DNA from 2 places in the Neobacillus sp. C211 genome. Region 2 is predicted to be linked to the other one. Evidence: riboswitches for the same ligand, from Rfam matches in the RefSeq annotation. Region 2 holds a riboswitch; the other holds the start of a gene.
The links. Region 2 has a riboswitch for FMN ahead of ACSU6B_RS14350 (ECF transporter S component). Riboswitches for the same ligand answer to the same signal wherever they lie in the genome.
Positions count from the first base shown of each region.

Region 1 (3,423 bases), on a different contig from region 2:
GGCACCAGAGCTTGCTGGTAAGTTAGCTGGAGATAATCCTGATTACCATACGGAAGACTTATTTCATGCAATTGACAAGGGTGACTTCCCAGCATGGAGACTCCATGTTCAAATCATGCCTTTTGAAGATGCTCAATCGTATCGCTTCGATCCGTTTGATGTCACAAAGATATGGTCACATAAGGACTACCCATTAATCGAGGTTGGACGTATGGTGCTCAACCGTAATCCGGAAAACTATTTTGCAGAAGTCGAGCAGGCCACATTCTCTCCTGGAACAATGGTCCCTGGTGTTGAGGCTTCGCCGGATAAAATGCTTCAAGGCCGACTATTTGCTTATTCGGATGCCCACCGCTATCGTGTCGGACCAAATCATAATTTGCTCCCAATTAATCGTCCAAAGGTAGAAGTAAATAACTATCAACGTGATGGGGCGATGCGTTCCGATCATAATGGTGGTGGTTCGGTTTACTATGAGCCAAACAGTTTTGGAGGACCAAAGGAAGAACCTGAACATAAACAAACTGCCTTCCAGGTTAATGGACTTGCTGAACAAGTAGCCTATGATCAAAATGACCACTACACACAAGCCGGTGATTTATATCGCTTAATGTCAGCAGAAGAGCGGGCCCGCTTAATTGAAACAGTGGTAGGCGCAATGAAACCAGTTGAGAGGAATGACATAAAGCTACGTCAAATTCAACATTTCTACAAAGCAGACCCAGAATATGGTGAGAAAGTAGCCAAAGGGTTAAATCTAGCTATTCCTCAAGAGGTAAAGTGACTATTAAACTAGTAAAAGGCCGTTCATTAAGATGGACGGTCTTTTTTCATGGTAACAGGAGCTGAGATCTCGTCAGTTTTTTAAATGATTAGTCGAACTATTTTTGCAGGAATTTAAGGGCAATGATTAGAATTATATTAATATGATGATTTAAAAGGGGGATTAGCATGAGTATCCAGGTAATAGAAAAAGAAGAAATGAAAGTTGTTGGGATTTCATGGAATGGAACTTACTCACAAATCAATACACTTCCACGTCTTTTTCAAGAAATGGTTAATCGACTAGAAGAAGTATCCTATCAAACGAAAGAACCTGTCTTGATTGCACCTTTTCATAGCAGGGAAACAGAGTTCACCTATTATGTTACAACTCCCGTCGAAAAAATTGACGAAATTCCTGATGGTATGGTTGGATTTACGATTCCGAGTAAAAATTATGTTTTTGCTACCCATAAAGGAAAGCAAGAGGAAGTCGAAAATACATATCAACAAATATATGCTTGGATGAAAGAATATGGCTATGAACAGGATCACAACGCATTAAGTATTGAAGTATATAAAGAAGAGCATAAACATCTGTATACTTCTGGGGAGCTTCACTTTGATATTTATTTACCAGTAAAGACTTATAAAGAGTAAACTAATTCTTTCAATGGAAGCAAGCTAAGGGGAGAAGAAATCACCTTAGCTTATGGATTTTATGTGAAATAATGATCAAATGATTTTAGTATGAAAATACTTTTTAGTGCGTTTCCCTTTACTGATCCAATAGAGTATACTATCATTAAAATAAGAATTGTATATTTCCTTCGGGGTCAGGTGAAATTCCTAACCGGCGGTGATGAAGCGTTGCTTCTTAGTCCGTGACCCGGTTAACATATTATTGTTAAACGGTGGATCTGGTGAAACTCCAGAGCCGACAGTTAAAGTCTGGATGGGAGAAGGAAAAGACAGGATTAATTGTAGGGTGTAGTGTACCTATTTTTAACCCTTTATTTTCTATTGTCTTTTACAGGACCCTGAGGACTTATTGTCTTCAGGGTCTTTTTCATTTTAGGGTAAGAATTTAAGTGGAACCATAGTAAGGAGAAGGAAATTATGTTTACTGGAATTATTGAAGAAATTGGGGTAGTCGCGAACATCCAGCGGACTGGCGAGTCGTTTGTTTTAGCCATTGAGGCAAATAAAATACTTAATGATGTTCACCTTGGCGACAGTATTGCTGTCAACGGGGTATGTCTAACGGTGACATCCTTTACGGGTAAGCTGTTTACGGTAGATGTTATGCCCGAAACGGTCAAAGCTTCAAGTTTAAATATGGTAAAGCGAGGTTCCAGAGTAAATCTTGAGCGGGCGATGGCAGCAGGTGGAAGGTTTGGCGGCCATTTTGTCTCAGGACATATCGATGGAACAGGCATAATTAAAAGTAAACAGTCCTTCGAAAATGCTGTCTACTATGAGATTGAAGCAGAGCAAGACATATTAAAATATGTAATCTTAAGAGGGTCTATAACGGTAGATGGGACAAGTTTGACTGTTTTTGCGGTAACTGAAAATAGTTTTACACTATCGATCATCCCCCATACATTGTCGGAAACGATTTTGGGAATAAAGGGGTCAGGGGATATCGTTAATCTAGAATGCGATATGATTGGTAAATACGTTGGTCATTTTATGAAAAACCTTTCAGGTGATACTGCGCAAAATCATAAGACAGGGATAACGGCACAATTTTTAGCAGACAATGGTTTTAATTAAATTATAGTTTGGAAAAGTCCAATCTTAAAGGGTTTGTCATTTTGAAAGGAGAGATGTTGCGTGTTTAATACGATTAACGAAGCTCTTGCTGATTTAAAAGAAGGAAAGGTTGTTATTGTCTGCGATGATGAAAACAGGGAAAATGAAGGGGACTTTATTTCTCTTGCTGAAAAAGCAACGCCGGAGGTCATAAATCTTATGGCCACTCACGGAAGAGGTCTAATCTGTGTTCCTATTGACGAGGCATTAGCTCAAAAGCTCGACTTACATCCAATGGTTTCCAAGAATACGGATCCAAATCGAACAGCTTTTACCGTAAGCATTGACCATAAATTTTCTACAACTGGAATTTCTGCATTTGAACGATCAGCAACGGTGTTGAGTATGGTTGACCCGGAATCAAAAGCATCCGATTTTTTAAGACCAGGGCATATGTTTCCGTTGATTGCTAAAAAAGACGGAGTCTTGAGCAGAACGGGGCATACAGAAGCAGCTGTAGACCTTGCAATTTTATGCGGTGCCAAGCCTGCTGGTGTCATTTGTGAAATCATGAATGACGATGGCACGATGGCACGTGTCCCACAGCTGCGCAAAATTGCTGATAAGCTAAACATTAAAATGATTACGATTAAAGATTTAGTAGAATACCGAAGCAACAAGGAAAATTTAGTTAAGCGGGAAGTTTAAAACAAATTTAGGAGGCATACTCATGGGTAATATTTTTGAAGGAAATTTAGTTGGCTCAGGATTAAAAGTTGGAATCGTGGTTGGACGTTTTAATGAATTCATTACAAGTAAACTATTAGGCGGTGCACAGGATGCACTTAAAAGACATGGCGTCAGTGAGACAGACGTAGATATTGCCTGGGTACCTGGTGCATT
Region 1 covers NZ_JBPXRO010000003.1:202,937-206,359, reverse strand. The annotation lists gene katA (catalase KatA) at 1-784, shown strand, start outside; gene ACSU6B_RS04610 (GyrI-like domain-containing protein) at 952-1,422, shown strand; FMN riboswitch at 1,585-1,733, shown strand; gene ribE (riboflavin synthase) at 1,882-2,541, shown strand; partial or broken gene ribB (3,4-dihydroxy-2-butanone-4-phosphate synthase) at 2,602-3,225, shown strand; gene ribH (6,7-dimethyl-8-ribityllumazine synthase) at 3,251-3,423, shown strand, end outside.
Region 1: another riboswitch for FMN. It lies ahead of ribE (riboflavin synthase); the one in region 2 lies ahead of ACSU6B_RS14350 (ECF transporter S component).

Region 2 (3,423 bases):
GCCTGGAATTGAACTAGGGAATCTTGGCAGGAAAGAGGAAATTGAAGTCGTCCAAAAGAAGAATCATGCCTTCTTTTTTTATTTTTCCAAAGATAGTGAAATCCCCTACTTAGTTCCATCAATAGAGACGTATACTGATATTAATAGGGCCTTGGAGGCAATGAAGAATGATCAGCCCTTATTAGGGTTAAAAAGTTCACTTTTTCCAGCTCTGCCGATTAAGGATGTATCCATTAAAGAAAAAACTTTACTTGTTACAATAGATGAAAATTCGAGTCTACGAGAAGACCAAGTTACGATTAACGCTTATGAGTCCTTGTTATTAACAGCTAAAGAATTTGGTTTAGAAAAGGTCATTATAAAAAATTCGCCTATAAAAAAAATCGGAACATTTGACCTATCAAAGGAAAACAAAGTCCCGCGTGCTCCAAACCTACAGACGCTTCAATAATTATTTTTCAATCAACCCTAGTGGTTGATTTTTTTTATCATGAATAAAATAACTATAATCTCCAAATTATAACAAGTATGTCTAATCGCTCCTCCACCAAGGTATATGTTCTAAAGGTGAAACAACTAACATATGGTGTGGAGGAGGAAAAGAACTAAGGAGGTTGAATGAAGAAAATGCGAGACTACATAAAAAGGGTTCTTATTGCCCTAATTATGGCGCTATGTGTCAGTTTGTTATTTTTAGGTGGAATACATTCCGAAGCAAGTATGAAGGATGAGAAAGAGATAAAGGATGGGTGGATATGGCCTGCAGACGGTATTATTTCTGATACATATGGAACGAGAATGGGTAAACATAAGGGAATTGATATTGCTGGAAAATTGAACACCCCTGTTCTTGCCGTCGATGATGGTCAAGTAGTTAAATCCTATTATTCGAATACATACGGAAATGTAGTATTTATAAAACATCCAAGTCATTTTGTTACGGTCTATGCCCATTTAAACAAGCGAACTGTATTAGAAGGTCAAAGTATTAAGCAGGGAACCGTAATAGGGAAAATGGGGAGAACGGGACAAGCTACTGGGACCCATCTTCATTTTGAAACCCACCAGCATGAGTGGAGATATGATAAGAAATATGCATTGGATCCAGAAAAGTTCTTAGGAAAAGCGGACACAGGCGAGAATGTACAGGGTGGAATAGCTGGAATCAATGACGATGTATTAGAAGCAAGCTCCCATGTAAAACTTCAAAAGGAAGACAAAACAGAGAAAGGAAAAAAGCAATATATCGTCAAACAAGGCGACACATTGTACTCCATTTCGAGGAAAAGAAATATGACGGTAACACGTATTAAACAGCTTAACCATCTGTCCTCGGATCTTATTAAACCTAAGCAAGTATTAAATGTGAATTGAGATAATAAACAACCCGTGGACTCAAGTGTCTGCGGCTTTTTTTGTAGAATCAACTTTAAAAGTTACAAATGCGTTAAAACGTAAACCATTTACTTAACAAAAAATGCAGAAAGCAGTATAATTATAATTGTAATTAAATATCGATCTATCTTCGGGGCAGGGTGAAATTCCCGATCGGCGGTATTTGAGTGAAACTCGTAAGCCCGCGAGCCGTTTTGGCAGGATTTGGTGTGATTCCAAAGCCGACAGTATAGTCTGGATGGGAGAAGATGGAGGTTCTGCAGACGTTCAAAAAATTAATGTTTAATGAACGTTTATTAAGCGTGCCTTTGTAAACTCCCTCAAGTATATTTTCTTGAGGGAGTTTTTATTTACTTAGGTCTCGACTGTTTGCTGAACCTCTCTTCCTAAACGCGATGGATCAAAAAAGGAGAGAGGAAGATGAAGAAGATGAAGAAACAGAGGAAAATGAATGTAAGGGCTTATGTGTCAATTGGAATGTTGAGCAGTATTTCATTTCTGTTAATGCTAATACAATTTCCATTGCCTTTATTCCCAAATTTCTTGTTTGTCGATTTCAGCGACATCCCAGCATTAATTGCCACATTGATTTTTGGACCAATTGCAGGAATATTAGTTGAGTTTTTTAAAAATGTCCTTAATTATATTCAGACAGGAAGTTTTACAGGAATTCCTGTTGGCCATATAGCCAATTTTGCTGCTGGCATTGTGTTTATCCTGCCAACATATTTCGTATATAATAGACTCAAAACTAGAAAAGGTATGACATTAGCGTTAATCGCCGGGACAGCTATAATGGCGGTAATGATGAGTTTGTTAAATTACTTCTTCATTTTACCGGCTTATACTGCTCTTATGGGATTCCCTGATATGCGTAATCTGGTAGTCCCTGCTATCTTACCTTTTAACTTAATAAAAGGTGTTATGATGTCATCCATCTTTATGCTTCTGTTCATTCGGATGCAGGCATGGATTAATAAGAACACAACAATTAAAAGCGTCTAATAAATAAAAACAACAGGATGGACTCATTCCTCCTGTTGTTTTTTTGTAAAAAATTAAAACCTCTCACCTTAAAAAGGAGAGAGGTAGTAGCTTAACATTTGTTTTACCTAAATATTATTCAAATTTAGTTGGATTACCATCAAAAGCTTCATCAGCTACCTTAATGGAATCAGTAGGACAGCCTTCAAAAGCATCCATCATATCATCGATTAATACATCTGGAATTTCAACAATTCCTTCATTATCATCAAGAGTTACAAATGCAATGCCTTCATCATCATAATCATAAATATCTGGTGCTGCTGCGCCGCAAGCCCCACATGCAATGCAAGTTTCCTTATCCACAATTGTGTACTTTGCCATGAAAAAAACCTCCCAGTAATATAAACAAAATTCTTCTTACACATTTTCCATTATCAAATTGAAAACGGATAACTCATATCTATTGTAAAACTGTATCGATAACTTTTCAATAGAAAAATACCCATATACCTGTAGATTATATAGTTGAATTTCTAATTCTTCCACATTTTTGGGCAACAATCTACATTATTTCATGGTAGAATAAAGAAGAAAAATGGAAATTTTGTCGATAATGTACGAAAAACGGCGGGGGACTTAGTATGATGCAACTTGAATCCATTATTCTTTATAGTGTCAAACAATTAAACAGGGAACGGACAATTTACTCCGTCTATCACCTGTTGAATGGAAAAAAATCATCACAAACTATCCAAGACGCCCACCTATTTTCATTAAAAAAATTTTTTGGGATTTATGAGCAATTAACAAGGGACTCCTTTGATGAAATACATCAATCAATGGTAGAAAAAAATTGGTTAATAAATATAGGGGAACAACGATACGATGTAACGACCTCTGGAATGACACTTCTAGAAAACAAACCATTGCCCAAATATATAAATGGCTGGACCTTTCATCAAATATCCTCTCTATTTTGGGAAAGATTGTCCCTACTAATTCAGGTAGTATCCAATCTTGCTTTTAGGGAATCAAGATATA
Region 2 covers NZ_JBPXRO010000013.1:134,466-137,888, reverse strand. The annotation lists gene ACSU6B_RS14360 (negative regulator of sigma-X activity) at 1-451, shown strand, start outside; gene ACSU6B_RS14355 (peptidoglycan DD-metalloendopeptidase family protein) at 619-1,374, shown strand; FMN riboswitch at 1,518-1,649, shown strand; gene ACSU6B_RS14350 (ECF transporter S component) at 1,816-2,400, shown strand; gene ACSU6B_RS14345 (ferredoxin) at 2,515-2,763, opposite strand; gene ACSU6B_RS14340 (helix-turn-helix domain-containing protein) at 3,024-3,423, shown strand, end outside.